3 regions of the Nocardia sp. CA-136227 genome follow, and region 2 is predicted to be linked to each of the others. Evidence: riboswitches for the same ligand, from Rfam matches in the RefSeq annotation. Region 2 holds a riboswitch; each other region holds the start of a gene.
What was found. A riboswitch is a leader RNA that binds a small molecule or an ion and turns the genes downstream of it on or off. The one in region 2 is predicted to bind cobalamin.
Positions count from the first base shown of each region.

Region 1: linked by a shared signal. The riboswitch ahead of cobN (cobaltochelatase subunit CobN) and the one ahead of ACQP06_RS07740 (CbtB domain-containing protein) in region 2 are both predicted to bind cobalamin.
Region 3: linked by a shared signal. The riboswitch ahead of ACQP06_RS24155 (FecCD family ABC transporter permease) and the one ahead of ACQP06_RS07740 (CbtB domain-containing protein) in region 2 are both predicted to bind cobalamin.

Region 1 is NZ_CP192081.1:4,174,695-4,181,058, reverse strand. It holds gene ACQP06_RS19245 (DUF6345 domain-containing protein) at 1-410, shown strand, start outside; gene cobG (precorrin-3B synthase) at 453-1,652, opposite strand; gene ACQP06_RS19235 (hypothetical protein) at 1,853-2,083, opposite strand; adenosylcobalamin-variant (AdoCbl-variant) riboswitch at 2,310-2,381, shown strand; gene cobN (cobaltochelatase subunit CobN) at 2,427-6,062, shown strand.
Region 2 is NZ_CP192081.1:1,751,308-1,757,671, reverse strand. It holds gene ACQP06_RS07750 (short-chain fatty acyl-CoA regulator family protein) at 1-943, shown strand, start outside; gene metE (5-methyltetrahydropteroyltriglutamate--homocysteine S-methyltransferase) at 1,004-3,268, opposite strand; cobalamin riboswitch at 3,404-3,613, opposite strand; cobalamin riboswitch at 3,784-3,910, shown strand; gene ACQP06_RS07740 (CbtB domain-containing protein) at 3,951-4,166, shown strand; gene ACQP06_RS07735 (CbtA family protein) at 4,189-4,995, shown strand; gene ACQP06_RS07730 (histidine phosphatase family protein) at 4,992-5,564, shown strand; gene ACQP06_RS07725 (IclR family transcriptional regulator) at 5,587-6,364, shown strand, end outside.
Region 3 is NZ_CP192081.1:5,209,575-5,215,938, reverse strand. It holds gene ACQP06_RS24165 (ABC transporter substrate-binding protein) at 1-458, opposite strand, end outside; gene ACQP06_RS24160 (ABC transporter ATP-binding protein) at 475-1,290, opposite strand; gene ACQP06_RS24155 (FecCD family ABC transporter permease) at 1,287-2,318, opposite strand; cobalamin riboswitch at 2,353-2,486, opposite strand; gene ACQP06_RS24150 (TetR/AcrR family transcriptional regulator C-terminal domain-containing protein) at 2,528-3,112, opposite strand; gene bioB (biotin synthase BioB) at 3,223-4,260, shown strand; gene ACQP06_RS24140 (hypothetical protein) at 4,401-4,616, shown strand; gene ACQP06_RS24135 (DUF2567 domain-containing protein) at 4,616-5,326, shown strand; gene ACQP06_RS24130 (hypothetical protein) at 5,415-5,597, shown strand; gene ACQP06_RS24125 (DUF1801 domain-containing protein) at 5,602-5,967, opposite strand; gene ACQP06_RS24120 (hypothetical protein) at 6,043-6,364, opposite strand, start outside.

The DNA.
Region 1 (6,364 bases), 2.4 Mb from region 2:
CGAGCCGCGACGGCGATAGCGTCGCGGCCGCGGTGGCCGACTACACCCTGCATTACCGCCAGCTCTACGACGGCGTCCCGGCCGTCGCGGGCGGCGACGGTCAGCTCACCCTGACCCTCGACCCGACCGGCCGGCTCTGCTCGATCTCCGACACCACCGTCCCGATCCTGGGAGCCGAGCAGGGCCACCCGCCCACCACGGACGACCCCGATGCCTGCACGGCGCTGACCGAGGCGACCGCCGCCCGCGCCGAATGCCTCGGCGGCCGTGCCCGTCTCGCCGTCGTCCCCGACTCCCGCGAGATCGGCTACCGCTACGACCGTGACGACGCGGCTCTGGTCGCCCGCCAGACGATCGAGATCACCGGTGGTCGCTTCCGGATCCGCGACATCGTCGAGGTCACTGTCTGAAGGGCGCGCCGAGCGCCGATCCCGCCGATTCGGCGGGATCGGCTAGCCGGCGGGGATGACGCGGTAGCCGTCGGTGGTGGCGATGACGTCGGTGACCGCGCCCTTCGGGCGGCCACAGCGGCGGTCGCAGCCGGACCAGTGCTGGCGGCCGGCGACCACGACGTCGGCGGCGTCGAGACCCTCGCGGGCGAATTCCGGTGCGTCCGTGGGGAGGACGCGGCCGGAGTCGACGGCCTCGGCGACGTCGGCGCGGACGTCGGTGAGGGACTTGGCGCAGCCAGGCATGCCGGCACAGGCGCTGACCTGGAGCCACGGGGAGGCGGTGTCGAAGATCAGGCCCATGGGGGCCAGGACTCGGACCACCTGTTCGGCGGGCCATTCGTCGAGGTCGGCGAGGATCAGGCTGCGCCACGGGGTGACGATGATCGGGCATTCGACGGCGGCGAGGAATTCGGCGGTGCGGGCGGGGAGGGAGCCGAGGCGCACGCCCGCGCCGAGGGCCACCCGGCCGTCGGACTGGGTCATCCAGCCGATCGGAATGTCTTGGGGGCCGGGCGTTTCCAGGAGGTCGTCGGAGACGTCGAGGTCCGGGTGAGCGGTGCGGAGGCGGTCGGTCAGGCGGGCCGCGCCGTCGGGGATCTCGTGCAGACGCCAGTGGCCATCGCGCAGGTCGAGGAAGCCGTCGGCGGCGGCGAGCATCATGTCGACCGCCGCGTCGGCGGGGAGACGGAGGCCGGAGTCCTTGCCCGCCAACAGGAGTGCGTAGGTGTGCTCGTTGAGCGCGTGCACGCCGATGTCGCCGCCCAGGCCGCTGACATCGCCGCGGCCGTCGTCGAGGGTGAACAGGACCCGGCCGGGCAGGTCCGCGTAGCGCGGCTGTCCGCGCAGCCCTTCGTCGAGAGCGGGGACCAGGGGATGCACATCGGTCCAGCCGCCGACGCGTCCCGACAGCGGCGAGGCGATGATGTTGCGCACCCGCTCGTGGGTGGCGCTGGGCAGCAGTCCCGCCTCGGTGAGCCGTTCGGTGAGCGCGGCCGCGTCGCGGACCTGCCGGAACTGGATGTTCCCGCGCGAGGTGAGCTCGATGTTCCCGTCCCCGAGGTCGGCGGCCGCGGTCGCGAGGGCCTGGAGCTGGGTGGGGGAGAGGAGTCCGCCGGGCACCCGGATACGGGCGAGGGGACCGTCGGCTGCTTCGTGCAGGCGCAGCACGCCCGGGCAGGAGTCGGGATCGGTTCGCGTCATGACGCCACCCAGCGTACGGAGGATGCCGAGACCGGGCACGGCCGCCCGGGGTCGGGTTCGCCTCCGCTTCTATCTACATTTGGAGATATTGCAATCTAACTATGTGTCCCCGAGTATGGCGAGGCCGAAAGCAAAGAAAAGACTCCGGGACGGGGGAGTCCCGGAGTCCGGTTGCCGAATCGGTCGATTCGCCGGGCGGTTCAGCCCGCGCGGTGCGGTTCGATGGCCGCCGGCGCCCCGCGGCGGCGGGCGAAGGCGGGTGTGGTTTCCCAGGTGTCGTTGAGCAGGCTGGGAACGTTGTGGTGGTCGGCGTGGTCGCGGTGCACGGTGGTGCTCATGACCGTGAGACCGAACAGGATGGTCGACGCGCAGATGATCCCGGCGACGAGCGCCCACTGCGAATGACCGGAGCCGGCGGCCGTGAGAGCCATGGCCAGCGTTGCGAAGGCAACCAGTACGCAAAAGTATCCCGACCAGGCAGCAAAGCGGTTCCGCCTGACCCATCCTGGAGTGAGTGGCATACCGGCAGCGTACGCGCCGACCAGTCGGTTCCCCAGGGATGTGAGCCAGCCTTGGCCGCACTGTGATCGGCGCCCGCACGCGGCGACGCGGGCGCGATATCGGGCCCGCGACGGCGGCGCGATAGCATCGGCGAGCTCGTCGAACGGAAGAAAGCCGGTGCAATTCCGGTGCGGTCGCGCCACTGTGACAGTCAGACCTTCCCGGCGAGCGCCGAACCGTGCTGGGCGCGTCACCCTAGGAAGGCCGAGACCCTTGATCCTGTTGCTGTCCACCTCCGATACCGATCTGCTGAGCGCGCGCGCCAGCGGCGCCGCCTACCGGCTGGCCAATCCGGCCCGGCTGCTGCCGGAGGATCTGCCGGTCCTGCTGAACGGTGTGTCGCTGGTGATCGTGCGCGTACTGGGCGGTAAGCGGGCCTGGGAGGAGGGCCTCGAGACGGTGCGCGCCAGCGGAATTCCGGTGGTCGCCCTCGGTGGTGAGATCGCGCCCGACGCCGAGCTGATGGAGTGCTCGACCGTGCCCGGCGGTGTCGCCGCCGACGCCCACAACTACCTGGCCGCGGGCGGCCCGCGAAACCTGCTGCAGCTGCACAACTTCCTGTCCGACACGGTGCTGCTCACCGGCGAGGGGTTCGAGCCGCCGGTGGAGATGCCGAGCTGGGGCGAGCTGGAACGCCACGCCTGCCCCGTCCCGGACGACGCGCCGACCGTGGCCGTGGTCTACTACCGCGCCCAGCACCTGGCCGGGAACACCGCCTATATCGACGCGCTGTGCACCGCCATCGAGGCCAAGGGCGCTCGCGCGCTGCCCATCTACTGCGCCTCGCTGCGCACCGCGGAGCCGGAGCTGCTCGCCACGCTCGGCACCGTCGACGCGCTGGTGGTGACCGTGCTCGCGGCGGGCGGCACCAAGCCCGCGACCGCCTCGGCCGGCGGCGACGACGAGGCGTGGGACGTGGGCGCGCTCGCGGACCTGGATGTGCCGATCCTGCAGGGCCTGTGCCTGACCAGCGGCCGCGAGCAGTGGGAGGCCAATGACGACGGCCTGTCGCCGCTGGACGTGGCCACCCAGGTGGCGGTGCCGGAGTTCGACGGCCGCATCATCACGGTCCCGTTCTCGTTCAAGGAGTTCGACGCGGACGGGCTGTCGTCGTACGTGCCCGACGCCGAGCGTTCGGCTCGGGTGGCGGGTATCGCGGTGCGCTACGCGCGGCTGCGTCACATTCCGTCCGAGCGCAAGAAGGTCGCGATCGTGCTGTCGGCGTACCCGACCAAGCACGCCCGTATCGGCAATGCCGTCGGCCTGGACACCCCGGCCAGCGCCATCCGGCTGCTCAGCGAGATGCGCGAGGCCGGTTACGACCTCGGCGCGCCCGGCGAGATCCCGGGCCTGGAGGCCGCCGACGGTGACGCCCTGATCCACGCGCTTATCGCCGCGGGCGGGCAGGACCCGGACTGGCTGAGTCAAGAACAGTTGGAGGGCAACCCGATTCGCATCGGCGCCGACCTCTACACCAGCTGGTTCGAGACCCTGCCCGAGGACCTGCGCGAGGCGGTCGTCGAGGCGTGGGGCCCGCCGCCGGGCGAACTGTACGTGGACCGCTCCGCCGACCCGAAGGGCGAGATCGTCATCGCCGCCTTGCGTTTCGGCAATGTGGTGTTGATCGTGCAGCCGCCGCGCGGTTTCGGCGAGAACCCGGTCGCCATCTACCACGACCCGGATCTGCCGCCGAGCCACCACTATCTGGCCGCCTACCGCTGGCTGGCCGCCGCGGAGGGCTTCGCCGCCGACGCCGTGGTGCACCTGGGCAAGCACGGCAATCTGGAGTGGCTGCCCGGCAAGACCCTCGGCATGTCCGCCTCCTGCGGCACCGATGCCGCGCTCGGCGATCTGCCGCTGATCTACCCGTTCCTGGTCAACGACCCGGGCGAGGGCACGCAGGCCAAGCGCCGCGCCCACGCCACCCTGGTCGACCACCTGATTCCGCCCATGGCGCGCGCCGAGACCTACGGCGACATCTCGCGGCTCGAGCAGCTGCTCGACGAGCACGCCAATATCTCCGCGCTGGACCCGGCCAAGCTGCCGGCCATCCGCCAGCAGATCTGGACGCTCATGCGCGCGGCCAAGATGGACCACGACCTCGGGCTCACCGAACGCCCGGACGAAGAGGTCTTCGACGACATGCTGCTGCATGTCGACGGCTGGCTGTGCGAGATCAAGGACGTGCAGATCCGCGACGGCCTGCATGTGCTCGGCCAGGCCCCGGCGGGGGAGGCCGAGGTGGACCTGGTGCTGGCCATGCTGCGCGCCCGCCAGCTGTGGGGCGGCGAGGTCAATGTGCCGGGTCTGCGAGAGGCGCTGGGGCTCAGCGAGTCCGGTGACGAGAAGCGCGACCGGGTGGACGCCTTCGAGCAGCTGGCGCGCGAACTGGTCTCGGGCATGCAGGAAGTCGACTGGGACGTCGACTCCATCGATGCGGTGACCGAGGGCGTGTTCGGCGGGGAGCTCGCCGCGGCCGCGGGCCTCACCGACGTCGCCGCGCGCCTGGACGAGACGCGCCGGGTGCTGGGTTTCGCCGCCGCCGAGGTGGTGCCGCGACTGCGGCAGACCGGTGTCGAGGTCGCCCGCATCCTGCACGCGCTGAATGGCGGTTTCATTCCGGCCGGACCGAGCGGTTCGCCGCTGCGCGGTCTGATCAACGTGCTGCCCACGGGCCGCAACTTCTACTCCGTCGACCCGAAGGCGGTGCCGTCGCGGCTGGCCTGGGAAACCGGTCAGGCCATGGCGGATTCGCTGCTGGCCCGCTACCTGGCCGACCACGGCGAGTACCCGCGGTCGGTGGGCCTGTCGGTGTGGGGCACCTCGGCCATGCGCACCTCCGGCGATGACATCGCCGAGGTGTTCGCGCTGCTGGGCGTGCGGCCGGTGTGGGACGAGGCCAGCCGCCGCGTCACCCGCCTGGAGGCCATCGAGCTCGAGGAGCTGGGCCGTCCGCGCATCGACGTGACCGTGCGGATCAGCGGCTTCTTCCGTGACGCGTTCCCGCACGTACTGGCGCTGCTCGACGACGCGGTGCGCCTGGCCGCCGGGCTCGACGAGCCCGCCGACCGGAACTACGTGCGCGCCCACGCTCAGGCCGACCTGGCCGAGCACGGCGACGAACGTCGCGCCACCACACGCATTTTCGGCTCCAAGCCCGGCACCTACGGGGCGGGCCTGCTGCAGCTCATCGACTCCAAGAGCTGGCGCACCGACGACGATCTGGCCCGCGTGTACACCGCGTGGGGCGGCTTCGCCTACGGCCGCGACCTCGACGGCGCGCCCGCCGCCGACGACATGCGGACCGCCTACAAGCGAATCGCGGTGGCGGCCAAGAACACCGACACCCGCGAACACGACATCGCCGACTCCGACGACTACTTCCAGTACCACGGCGGCATGGTGGCCGCGGTGCGCGCGTTCACCGGCTCGAACCCCGAGGCCTACATCGGCGACAGCACCCGCCCGGACGCGGTGCGCACCCGCACCCTGTCGGAGGAGACCACCCGGGTGTTCCGGGCGCGCGTGGTGAACCCGCGCTGGATCGAGGCCATGCGCCGGCACGGCTACAAGGGCGCGTTCGAGATGGCCGCCACCGTCGACTACCTGTTCGGCTACGACGCCACCACCAATGTGGTCGCCGACTGGATGTACGAAAAGCTGGCCGAGTCCTACGTTTTCGACGAGACCAACCGCAAGTTCATGGAGCAGTCGAATCCGTGGGCGCTGCACGGTATCGCGGAACGTTTGCTGGAGGCGGCGGAGCGGAAGCTGTGGGAGCAGCCCGACACCGCCACCCTGGACCGGCTGCGGCAGGTCTACCTGGAGACCGAAGGCGAACTGGAGTAGGCGATTTCGCGTACCCGGACCGGGGTGGCCCGCAGGACAGCAGCGGACAACCCCGGTACAGGGGGGTTCCCACCGCCGGTTCGTAAGAGGAGTATGAGAACCGGACCCGGCGTCGGGCTCGGGGAAGCGGCGGGGCCTCCGGTGATATGCGAGTCATACTGCCGGACCGAATAATTCGAAGTGGGGAATCCCCGATTCACTGCGGTCCGCGTGCGTGCGTCCGAGTCGTAGATCACGACGTCCCATGATGGTACGGACGTTCACTCGGTGATGCGGTGAATCGGTCCCTCGACGTAGGGAAC
Region 2 (6,364 bases):
CGACACCGCGGCCGAGCAGCTGTTCGACCGCAATGGCCTGAGCCTGGGCGGACTCGACCTCCAGCTGACCCGGCTGCTGCGCGAGCAGCACGGCATCGCGGTCCTCATCCGCACCGACGATCCCAGCGATCCGGGCCCCAAACGGGTCTTCGACCCCGACAGCCGCGTACTGACCCTGGCGCGGCGGCTCACCGCCGGTCAGCGCGCCTTCCAATTGGCCACGCAGCTGGCCTTTCTCACCCAGGCCGAGGTGATCGCCGACCTGATCGACGCGACCGACACCATGCCCGAGAACTCGCGCGGCCTGCTGCGCACCGGGCTCGCCAACTACTTCGCCGGAGCCCTGATCCTGCCCTACACCCGCTTCTGGGACGCGGCCGAATCCCTGCGCTACGACATCGAACTGCTCGCCGCCACCTTCGAGGTCGGCTTCGAGACCGTCTGCCACCGCCTGTCGACCCTGCAGCGGCCCGGCAAGCGCGGGGTGCCGTTCTTCTTCGTCCGCACCGATCGCGCCGGGAACATCTCGAAACGCCAGTCCGCCACCGCCTTCCACTTCTCCCGGGTGGGCGGCAGCTGCCCGCTGTGGGTGGTGCACGACGCGTTCTCCACGCCGGGCAGCATCCGCACCCAGATCGCCCGCATGCCCGACGGCCGCAACTATCTGTGGCTGGCGCGCACCACCGACGAGAAGACGCCCGGATACCTGTCCCCCACCCGGGATTTCGCCATCGGGCTGGGCTGCGACCTGACCTACGCGGACAAGCTGGTGTACTCGCACGGCCTGCCCGTCGACGACCCACGCACGGCGGTGCCGATCGGCGCGGGCTGCAAGGTCTGCGAGCGGACCGACTGCGCGCAGCGCGCGTTCCCGCAGTTGGGCCGGCCGATCCGGGTGGACGACAACAGTTCCCGGACCATCCCGTACGCGCCGATCACCTGACCGGACGGCCGGGGCGCACCGCGTTCGTTCGCAGCGCATGCGGCAAGCCCCGGCCTTCGGCTACCGCAGTGCGCGCGCCGCGGCCACGAGATTGCGCAGCGACTCCGTCACCTCGGCGGTGCCGCGCGTCTTGAGCCCGCAGTCCGGGTTGACCCAGAGCCGGTCGGCCGGAACCGCTTTCAGTGCCCGCGTCAGCGCCGCCTCGATCTCCCGGACGCCGGGCACCCGCGGCGAGTGGATGTCGTATACGCCCGGTCCCACGCCCAGGTCGAAGCCCGCCGCGTTGAGGTCGTCGAGCACCTCCATGTGCGAGCGCGCCGCCTCGATCGAGGTGACGTCGGCGTCCAATCCCGCTATCGCGCCGATGATCTCACCGAACTCCGAATAGCAGAGGTGGGTGTGGATCTGGGTGCTGTCGGCGACCCCGGAGGTCGCCAGCCGGAACGCCACCACCGCCCATTCCAGGTATTCGGGCTGGTCGGCGCGGCGCAGGGGCAGCAGCTCCCGCAAGGCCGGTTCGTCCACCTGGATGATGGCGGTCCCGGCGGCCTCCAGGTCCACGGTCTCGTCCCGGATCGCCAGGGCGAGCTGGCGCGCGGTGTCGGCGAGCGGCTGGTCGTCGCGGACGTAGGACCAGGCCAGGATGGTGACCGGCCCGGTGAGCATGCCCTTGACCGGTTTGCCGGTCAGCGACTGCGCGTAGGAGATCCAGTCGACGGTCATGGCCGCCGGTCGGGTCACGTCGCCGAACAGGATCGGCGGGCGCACGCACCGGGTTCCGTAGGACTGCACCCACCCGTGCGCGGTGGCCGCGAAGCCGTCCAGTTGCTCGGCGAAGTACTGCACCATGTCATTGCGCTCGGGCTCGCCGTGCACCAGCACGTCCAGGCCGATCTCCTCCTGCAGCGCGATGACCTCGGCGATCTCGGCGCGCATGCGGGTGTCGTACTCGGCCCGGTCGATCTCGCCGCGGCGCAGGGCGGCGCGCGCCACCCGGATGCGGCCGGTCTGCGGGTAGGAACCGATGGTCGTGGTCGGCAGCGGCGGCAGGTCCAGCCGCTCCCGCTGTGACCGCCGGCGCTCCGCCGCGGGCGCCCGGTGCGCGGCCGTCGTGTCCAGTGCGGCCAGCCGGTCGCGGACCGCCGTGTCGTGCAGTCGCGCGTCGGATCGCCGGTCCAGCACGGCCGTTCGCGCGATCTCCAGCTGCTCGGCGGCCGCGTCCTGCCCCTCATGCAGGACGGTGGCCAGCAGCCGAATCTCGGCGATCTTCTCGGTGCCGAATGCCAGCCAGGACCGCAGGCGCGGCTCCAGGTCAGGCTCGGCGGCGAGGCTGTACGGAACGTGCAGCAGCGAGCAGGAACTCGACACCGCCACCGGCGCACCGGCTGCGGCGAGCGCGGCCAGCCCGGTCAGCGCCCGATCGGGATCGGTGCGCCACACGTTGTAGCCGTCGACGACGCCCGCGACCAGCAGGGTCCCGGAAAGACGCTGCGCCGCGGCGATATCCGCGTCACCGCCCGACACCAGGTCGATGGCGAGGCCCTCGATCCCGGTGTCCGCCAGCGCGGGCAGCGCCGCACCCAATCGTCCGAAGTACGAGGCCACCAGCAGGTCGGGCCGCGCGGAGACCGCGGCCAGCCGCTGATAGGCCGAACGTGCCAGCGCCAGTTCGGTATCCGTCAGATCGGTGACCAGCACCGGCTCGTCGAGCTGCACCCAGCGCGCCCCCGCGGCCGCCAGCAGGCCCAGCAGCCGCTCGTACAGCGGCAGCAGATCGGGCAGCCGATCGAGCAGCTCGCTGCCGTCCACCGACTTGGCCAATTTCAGGAAGGTGACCGGTCCGATGATGACCGGCCGGGCCGGAATGCCCAGCGCCAGTGACTCTTCCAGTTCCGCGAGCGGTTTGTCCGGGTGCAGGGTGAACCTCGTCGAGGCCGAGAGCTCCGGCACCAGATAGTGGTAGTTGGTGTCGAACCACTTGGTCATCTCGAGCGGCGCGATGTCGGCGGTGCCGCGCGCGGCCGCGAAGTAGCGGTCCAGCTCGTCGGCGACGCCGTGCACCCGTTCGGGCAGCGCACCCAGTAGCACCGCGGTGTCGAGCATCTGGTCGTAGTAGGAGAAGGTGCCGACCGGAACCGAATCGAGTCCGGCGGCGTGCACCGCGAGGAGTTGCGCGGCGCGCAGTCCGCCCGCGAGACCGTGCAGCGCGGCGGCGTCGATGCGCCCCGCCCAGTACGCCTCGATCGCGCGTTTCAGTTCCCGGTTCGGGCCGATGCGCGGCAGGCCCAGCACCGTGGCGGTGAAGGTGTTGTCAGGGTTCAGCATTGATGAACTCCATGGTCAGCAGTCGATGACCGCCGCCCAAACGAGCGTACGCTGACGGAGCCCATGCGGCATGTTTCCGTGCCCGGATCCGATCGGCGTAACGCCCAATCCACGAGGCGACGACCGCCGGATACGGCGTATCCGGCACGACGGGCAGGTCTTCGGACTCATGGGCATCGACCCGACAATCGGGTCGGCCCCGGCACGAGACCGAGGCCGGACCTACCGGCCGTCGCTTCCCAGGCATGCGCCCAGTGCTTCTGACGGCGTTCGTTCCCATTCACCGCTGCGGGACAGTCCCGGATTCCCACCGGGTTCCCTCTCACCCGGCCAGCGCGAGCGCGGGCAGCGGGCTTCGACGCCGTCGAATGGGTCAGGGGCTCCTCGACTCCACCTCCGGCGAACCAGTTGCGTTGGCGAATATAGCCCAGCGCCAGCGCGATCCCCGCACGCGCGGCGGCGTCCCATCAGGTGGTCGACCCGGGCAGGCGGATTGACCAGCGGCGATGCGCTTTCGTATGGTTGATCGACGATGTCATGAGGAATCCGGTGCAATGCCGGAACGGTCGCGCCACTGTGAGCAGCCCAATCTCCCCGCGAGACGGATGCGAGTCAGACCCTCACATCGTCGGTTCGATCGGCAACGGGGACGCGGAATCCCCCTGACTCAAAGGAGTCCTTCGTGGCTACCTCTTTCGCTCCTCGCTCCGGTGTCGGCAGCGGCGCGCTCTCCATCCCCACCACCGCGCTGTGGCTGGTCGGCACCACCCTGATGGCGCTGCTGGCGATCTACTTCATCGGTATCGATCAGGGTGCGGTGTCGGTGTTCGGCAGCGACATGCACGTGCACGAGTTCGTGCACGACGGCCGGCATTTCCTCGGGTTCCCCTGCCACTAGCACCGGGAATCGAGTAACCACAATGGAAAAGCGAATCATCGGCCGAGGGGTCCTGCTGGGCGCCCTCGGCGGATCGCTGGCGTTCGTGTTCGCCCGGATCCTGTCCGAGCCGATCATCGATCGCGCCATCGACTTCGAAGAGGGCCGCGACCACGCGCAGATGGCGCTGGACAAGGCCGCCGGGAAGCCCATGGACATGGACCACGGGGCCGAGCTGTTCACCCGCGCGCAGCAGCAGAATGTCGGACTGGGCTTCGGGATGATCGTGTTCGGCGCCGCGTTGGGCGCGCTGTTCGCGGTCGTGTACTTCCTGGCGCTGCGCAAGGCGGGCAAGATCTCGCCGCGCAATCTGGCGCTGCTGGTGTCGGGCGGCATGTTCCTGGCGCTGTACGCGGTGCCGTTCCTGAAGTACCCGGCCAACCCGCCGTCCGTCGGGAACCCGGACACGATCGAGGAGCGCACGGCCCTGTACCTGGGCCTGATCGCGATCAGCGCCATCGCGTTGGTCGCGGCGATCTGGTTCGGCCGCAGGCTGACCGCGCGCCTGGACACCTGGACCGCGGGGGCCGCCGCCGCGGCCGGCTTCGTCGTCGTGATGGGCGCGCTGCTGGCGCTGCTGCCGTCGTTCCACGAAGCGCCGGAACCGCTGCGGGACGCGTCGGGCACGATCGTGTTCCCGGGCTTCCCCGCCGACGACCTGTACCACTTCCGGCTGTACGCGTTCGCCGCCCAGCTGCTGGTGTGGGCGGTCATCGGGGTCGGATTCGCCTGGCTGGCGCCACGCCTGCTCGGCGACCGCTCCCCGGCCGCGCCCGCCGTGGCGGCATGAGCGCGGTCACCCGTCTCACCCTGGTGACGCACGCGATCACCGAGGCCGTGCGGTCCGCCCGCTTCCCGGTCGACGAACCGCTCGACCCGCTCGGGTCGCGGTCGGTCGAGCAGGCGGGCGGGCTGCCCGGCCCGGAGCCCGCGACGGTGCTGTTCGCGCCCGAGCTGCGGGCCGAACAGACCTGCCGGGCACTGGGATTCACCGGGACCCCGGAGCCCGAGCTGCGCGACCTGGACCACGGCGACTGGGCCGGTCGGGCGATGGACGATCTCGCGCCCGAGCAGCTGATGGGCTGGCTCACCGACCCGGGCTTCCACGAGCACGGCGGCGAATCGATCACCGGGTTGATCGATCGCGTCGGCGTCTGGCTGCACGGCCTGGCCGGGCGCGGCGACCGGATCGTCGCGGTGACGCATCCCGCGATCGTGCGGGCCGCGGTCCTGCGCACCCTCGACGCTCCCCCGGAGTCGTTCTGGCGCATCGACATTCCACCGTTGAGCGCCACCACCCTGCACCACCGCGGCCCGGCGTGGACGCTGCGCGCGACCGCGCACGAGCTCGCGGACTGACTTCGCTGGCAGAATCCGGGGAATGGCGCAATCCTCGGGTTCGACCACCTCTCCGGCCGTCGGCCGGGCGCTCGACATCCTCGTCCGGCTGGCGCACGGCCCGGGACCGGTCCGGGCGGCGGTGCTGGCCCGCGATCTCGGGCTGCCGCGCTCGTCGGTGTACCACATCCTGTCGGTGCTGGTGGACCGCGGATTCGTGGTCTATGTACCGGGTGACCAGGCCTACGGGCTGGGTGTGACGTCCTTCGAGATCGGCTCGGCCTATCTGCGGCACGAGCCGCTGGAACGGCTGGCGCAGCCGATCCTGCACCAGCTGGCCCGGCAGCTCGGGCAGGCGGTGCATCTGGGAATTCTGCACGGCAACGAGACGGTCTACCTCCTGAAGGAACGTCCCGGCTCGGGTCCCGCGGCGGAGGTCTCGCTGATCACCGATATCGGGGTCCGGCTGCCGTCGCACCTGACCGCGAACGGGCGCGCGATCCTCGCCTCGCTGCCGGACGCGCAGGTGAAGGCGTTGTACGCCAAGCGTTCCGACTTCCTCACCCGCACCGGACGCGGACCGCGGTCGCTGACCGAGCTGCGGCGCGATCTGGACGAGGTGCGTGCCCGCGGCTGGGCCGAGGAGGTGGAGCTGGTGACGGCGGGCCTGCGATCGGTGGGCGCGGCGGTCTTCGATCACAACAGCCGTCCGGTGGCGGCCCTGAGCACCACCTGGCGGACGCTGTCCAACCCCGAGCCGGAGGTGGTGGGGCAGGCGGTGCGGTGGGGCGCCGAGCGCCTGACCTCGCGCATCGCCGGTC
Region 3 (6,364 bases), 3.5 Mb from region 2:
CGCTCGCCGCCGGGCCGGCGGCAGCTCTCGGTGAGCACGTACGGCGCGACGCCGGCCGCCCGCAACGACTCCGGCGTCAGATTCGCCGACTCCGAGTAGCCGTAGTTCCAGCCCGCCACCATCACGTCGGGGCGCTGGGCCAGCACCGTCTCCCGCGAGGGATAGTCGGGGGCAACGGAATTGAGCCGGTCCACGCCGTCCCCGTAATGCTTGCGCAGCGTGTCCGCGTCCCGCTTCAGGCTCGACACCGCCACCGTCTGGTCCTGGGCTCCCAGGGCCAGCACCATGGAGATCAGGTTCCCGTCATTGACGAACATGCGTTGCGCGGGCGACGGGAACCGCTGTTCCGCACCGCAATTGCGCACGGTCATGTTCCCGGTCGCCGCCTGCGGCGATCCGCAGGCGGTGAGCACTCCCGCGATGGCGGTGACCGCGACGAGCGGAAGGATCCTGTTCAAGACCGTGCCTTTCGAGTCAAGACTGTGCCGTTCGAGCCGTGATGAGCAGATGGGAATCACCGGTGTCGGGATCCGGTATCCGGCGCGCCCGCACGCCGAACACCTCGTCGAGCACCTCGGGCCGCAGCGCGGTGCCGGGCGGTTCGAGGGGGCGGGCCCGGCCGTCGTCGAGCACCAGCACCCGGTCGCAGAACCGATCCGCGAGGGTCAGGTCGTGCAGGCTCATGACGACGGTCCGTTCCAATTCCCGGGTCAGTGCCAGCAATTCGAGCTGATGGGTGACATCCAGATGGTTGGTCGGCTCGTCTAGCAGCAGGACGGGCGTGTCCTGGGCGAGCGCCCGCGCCAGCAGCACCCGCTGCCGTTCCCCGCCGGACAGCCGCCCGACCGCGCGCCCCTCGAACCCGGCCAGATCCACCCGACCCAGCGCCCGTTGGACGGCCGCCCGTTCGCCCGGCCCGCCCGCGCCCCACGGCGGCAGGTACGGCGTCCGGCCCAACGCCACGAGCTCACCCACCAGCAGATCGGTGGGCGGCACCTCGTCCTGCCCGACCAGACCCACCAGCCGCGCCCGCTCCCGCGCCGAAACCTGGTGCACCGGACGGCCATCCACCTCGACACCGCCCTCGACCGGTGCGATCAACCCCGCCAGGGTCCGCAACAGCGTGGTCTTGCCCGCGCCGTTCGGCCCGACGATGCCCACCGTCTCGCCCGGCGACACCGTGAAGTCGACCTGCGCGACCACCGTGCGCCGTCCCGCCGCGCAGGCCAGTCCGGCGGCCCGCAGCTCGCCCGCGCCCCGGTGACGCGACCCGGCCCGGCGGGGCCTCACGCCGGACCGAATCGGTAGGTGCGGCGGCCCATGAGGAGCAGGAAGGCGGGGGCTCCGATGAGGCCGGTGAGGACGCCGACCGGGATCTCGGTGGGGCGGACCAGGACTCGGGTGGCGGCGTCGGCGACGACCAGGAAGGTGGCCCCGCACAGGGCGCTCGCGGGCAGCAGGACGCGGTGGCGCGGCCCGACCAGGAGCCGGGCGGCGTGCGGGACCACCAGCCCGACGAAACCGATGCCGCCGGAGACCGCCACCAGCACGCCGACCAGGACCGCCAGCAGGACGAACAGCGCGATGCGCAACTCGCGCACCGGAACTCCGATGGAGGCCGCCGTGTCCGGGCCCAGGTTCAGCGCGTCGAGCCAGTTGGCGGCGAGCAGCAGGGCGGTCAGGCAGGCCGCGACCACGCAGCCGGGCAACAGGATTCGGGTCCAGTCCGCGCCGGAGAGGCTGCCGAGCAGCCAGAACAGCACCGACTGGGCGGCGGACGGGTCACTGCTGCGGAAGATCAGGTAGCTGCTGAAGGCGGCGAAGGCCGAGCCCAGCACCGTGCCGGTGAGCACGAGACGCAGTGGCGTGAGCCCGCCTTGGGCCAGGGCGATGAGGAATACCGCGGCCGCGGCGGCGAAGGCCCCGGCGAGCGCGCCCGCCGACAGCGCCCACAGTCCGGCCCCGGCGAACACCCCGGAGGTGATGACCGCCGCCGCGCCGACGCCCGCGCCGGAGGAGACGCCCAGCAGGTAGGGGTCGGCGAGAGGATTGCGGACCAGGGTCTGCATGGCCGCCCCGGCGACCGCCAGGCCCGCGCCGACGATGGCGGCGAGAACGGTTCGCGGCACCCGCAATTGCCACACGATGGTGTCGAGCCCGAGATCGGTGTGCGCGGTGCCGGTCAGCCGGTCGCGCAGCACCGCGAGCACCTCGCGCACCGGGATCGTCTCCGCGCCGAATCCGGTCGCGACGATCATGGCCACGACCAGCAGCGCTCCCATGACGGGCAGGGCGAGCGAAGTCCGCGCGCGGCTCATCGCGGTAGCTCCTCGGGCATGACGCGGCCTCTCCAGAGTGTTGCGCGGCGGGGGAGGTCTGACTCGCACCGGGATCCGGTGCTCACAGTGGCGCGACCGCTCCGGATTCCCACCGGATTCCCGCACCCGCCGATACTGACGAGGGGAACCCTACCGTCCGGAACCTTCGCCGGTTCCGACTGGTCGGTTCATCCCGGTGTCCGCGAAGGTCAGCGGATCCGCGAACCGAGCAGATGCCGCACGCCGCTCACGAACAGCTGCAATCCGAAGTCGAATCGCGCGGTGGCGTCGGGCATGTCGTACAGCGGCGAGTTCTCCTCGGTGAGCGCGCCCGCGGAGTCCATCTGGATGCGTGACTGCTCGTCCACCGTCTGCCCGAGCACGTAGTACAGCAGCGTGTAGGCGGCCAGTTCGGCCTCCTCACGCGTCATGCCGGCGCGAATCGCGGCGCTGGCCAGTCGTTCCCGGCCCTTGCTGGTGGTGAGGCGGGACGCGTAGGTGGCCGAGACCAGTTCGGCCCCGTCGCGGTAGGCGAGCAGGCTCTCGCGCAGCCGGTGCGCGAGTTCGGTCATCTGCTTGGACCATTCCTCGGCCCGGACCGGTTCGTCCATGGGCGCGAGAATGCGGTCGGCGACCGCGCCGAGCAGGGCCTGCTTGTTGGGGAAGTGCCAGTACAGCGCGCCGGGCTGGACGTGCAGCGAGGTGGCCAGGCGGCGCATGGTGAGATCCGCCAGCCCGTACTGGTCGAGGATGGCGATGGCCCCGTCGACCACGTCCGTGCGATGGAGTTGCACTGAAGAATCCGACCCTCTCGTGTTCCGGCTCACGTTCCGGGCTGCTAGCCTACCCTGAACACCGTTCAAGTTGCTCGGCCACACGGCCGGACGAAGGGATTCCCGCGGACATGACCCAGGTAGCCGTCACCACCGAAGCCGGTACCAACGCAGGCGATGACATCCTCGCCATCGCTCGCGAGCAGGTGCTCGAGCGCGGCGTCGGCCTGACCCAGGAGCAGACCCTCGCGGTCCTGCGGCTCGGCGACGAGCGGCTCGAGGAGCTGCTCGGCCTGGCGCACGACGTCCGCATGAAGTGGTGCGGCCCCGAGGTCGAGGTCGAGGGCATCATCTCGCTCAAGACCGGCGGCTGCCCCGAGGACTGCCACTTCTGTTCGCAGTCCGGCCTTTTCCAGTCGCCGGTGCGCGCCGCCTGGCTCGACATCCCCTCGCTGGTGGAGGCGGCCAAGCAGACCGCCAAGACCGGCGCCACCGAGTTCTGCATCGTGGCCGCGGTGCGCGGTCCGGACGAGCGCCTGATGGCGCAGGTCGCCGCGGGCGTCGAGGCCATCCGCAACGAGGTCGACATCCAGGTCGCCTGCTCGCTGGGCATGCTGAACCAGGAGCAGGTGGACCAGCTGGCCGCCATGGGCGTGCACCGCTACAACCACAACCTGGAGACCGCGCGCTCGCACTTCCCGAACGTGGTCACCACCCACACCTACGACGAGCGCTGGGAGACCCTGCGCATGGTGCGCGAGGCCGGCATGGAGGTCTGCTGTGGCGGCATCCTCGGCATGGGCGAATCCCTGGAGCAGCGTGCGGAATTCGCGGCCGACCTGGCCTCGCTGGAGCCCGACGAGGTGCCGCTGAACTTCCTCAACCCGCGCCCGGGCACCCCCTTCGGTGACCTCGAGGTGCTCCCGGCCGCCGACGCGCTGCGCGCCGTCGCAGCCTTCCGTCTCGCCATGCCGCGCACCATCCTGCGTTTCGCCGGCGGCCGCGAGATCACCCTCGGCGACCTGGGCGCCAAGCAGGGCATCCTGGGCGGCATCAACGCCGTCATCGTCGGCAACTACCTGACCACCCTGGGTCGTCCGGCCGAGTCCGACATCGATCTGCTCGGCGAACTCAAGATGCCGATCAAGGCGCTCAACGAAACGCTCTGAGCGAAATCCACTGAGAGAAAAAGGGGGTTCGGGGCCAATGCCCCGAACCCGTCTCGTACGGTAGGGGTGCGGGGGTTTGCATTCCCCTGGACCTGATCTGCCCGCCGAGTTCGATACGCGAAGGATCCATCGAGGTGGTCGTGGACATCGAGGAGCGCTACAACCCTTTCACGGGCAAGCGAGTCGTGCCGGGGCTGGACGATCCGGTACCCCCCGCGGCGGCCCTGGGCCTGGAGCCACCGCGCTTCTGTGAACAATGCGGACGCCGCATGATCGTGCAGGTCAGCCCCGACGGCTGGTGGGCCAAGTGCTCGCGCCACGGGGTGCTCGACTCCACGAGCCTGGAACACCGCTAGTGGCAGCCACATTCGCCGCCGAGCCGGGCGGACTACGCGTCGATGTACTGATGCGGGAAGTGCGTGCGGCGGCGGCGGTGTGTGCCGCGCTCGCCGCGGTGAGCGCTCTGGCCGGGGTGGCCTGGGCGTATCTCGCTCCGGCGGAACAACTGCTGGTGGTCGAACCCGATCGCGGCACCGCGCTGACCGGTGAGAGCCTGCACCGTTTCGACGCGCTCGCCATCTTCGTGCTGATCGGCATCGTGCTCGGCGTGCTCGGGACGGTCGCGGCCTGGCGCTGGCGGCGGGTGCGGGGCCCGGTCCTGCTGACCGGCATCATTCTCGGTTCCGCGCTCGGCGCGTTGCTCACCAAGGTGGTCGGCGAGGCGGTGGCCGAGCAGCGCCACGTCCGCCCGAGCCATCCGCCGATCCACACCATCGTGGAATTCGCGCCCTCCGTGGAGGGTTGGGCCGCCCTCATCGCGCAGCCCCTGGCCGCCGCGGTGGTGATCCTGCTGCTCGCGGCGCTGAGCACCTCCGACGATCTGGGCACCGGCGAGTACCTACCCTTCGGCGGCGCGCGCCCCGACCCGGTGATCGTCGCCCCGTCCCAGTACGGCTCCGCCATCCTCTACGGCCCCTACCCCGGCAATTCCGGTGCGCCGCAACCCCACGCGCCCCACGGCCCGGCGGTCCCCTTCGAAGCCCCCGAACCCGAAGCCCCCCGCTGACCCGAATCCGGCAATAATCGCTGGACCACGCTTGTTGTACCCCCTACCGTGTTCGCGACCACGGATTCGCACCACCCAGGGGGACCCCATGAAGACCGCACCGCCGGGCAAGTCCGCGCCGCCCGACGCCGCCGCACCGGCAGAGCGCCCGGACCTCACCGCCTGGCGTCACCGCCACGAACTCCGCAGATCCAATGCGTCCCAGCCGATCCCGAGCGGCCGCCGCTACCGGCGCACCACCAAGCACCGCGACCGTTCCCGGGGCGACTAGCCGATCAGCAGACGGCGCCGCGGCTCGCGGCCGTCGCCTCGAGAATCGTTCGCAGCAGCGGGAAGTCGATGGCTTCGGGTTTGCGGAAGCGCAGGCAGCCTTTGCCCATGTCCTTGGTATCGAGGTGCTCGGCGAAGGCCTCGCGGATGTCGCCGCGCATGAGATAGAAGGAGATGTACTGCTTCTGGCTGGCGAACGCGATCTCGGCGATGCCGTCGCGCTCGTAGACCGGCATGCCGAAATCCATGTCCTCGTGGAATCCGACGAGGGTTTCCCGGCACAGTTCGCGCAGCCGGGTCAGGGCCGGTCGCCGGTCCTCGGCCAGCTCACCGAGGTAGTCGTCGACGGTGCTCGCAGTACTCCGTGGCATGGGCTCAGAGTATGCCGATGGTTAGCTGAATGGGGTCGGTGATAGGCGTCCGGCGGTGCGAAATCGACATGACTCCTAGCTGCTGCCGCTGCCGGTATTGATTCCGAGGTAGCGCTCCAGGATCCCCTGCACGCCGTTGTAGTCGCCGATGGTGACTGTGCGCGCGGCGGTTCGGTCGCCCTGCTTGGCGGTCAGGGTGTACCGGCCGCCCTTGGATGGGATCCACGCGGTTTCGTTGGTGCACCAGCAATTGGTCGAGGGCGTGGGTGTGGCGATGACGGTGCCGTCGACGCTGATGGTGACGGGCGTGGTGAGGTCGGTCAGGAGTACGACCGAGATCCAGCAGGTTTCGGTGGACAGTTCACAGCTGTAGCGGCCGGGGTCCATCTGCATCAGG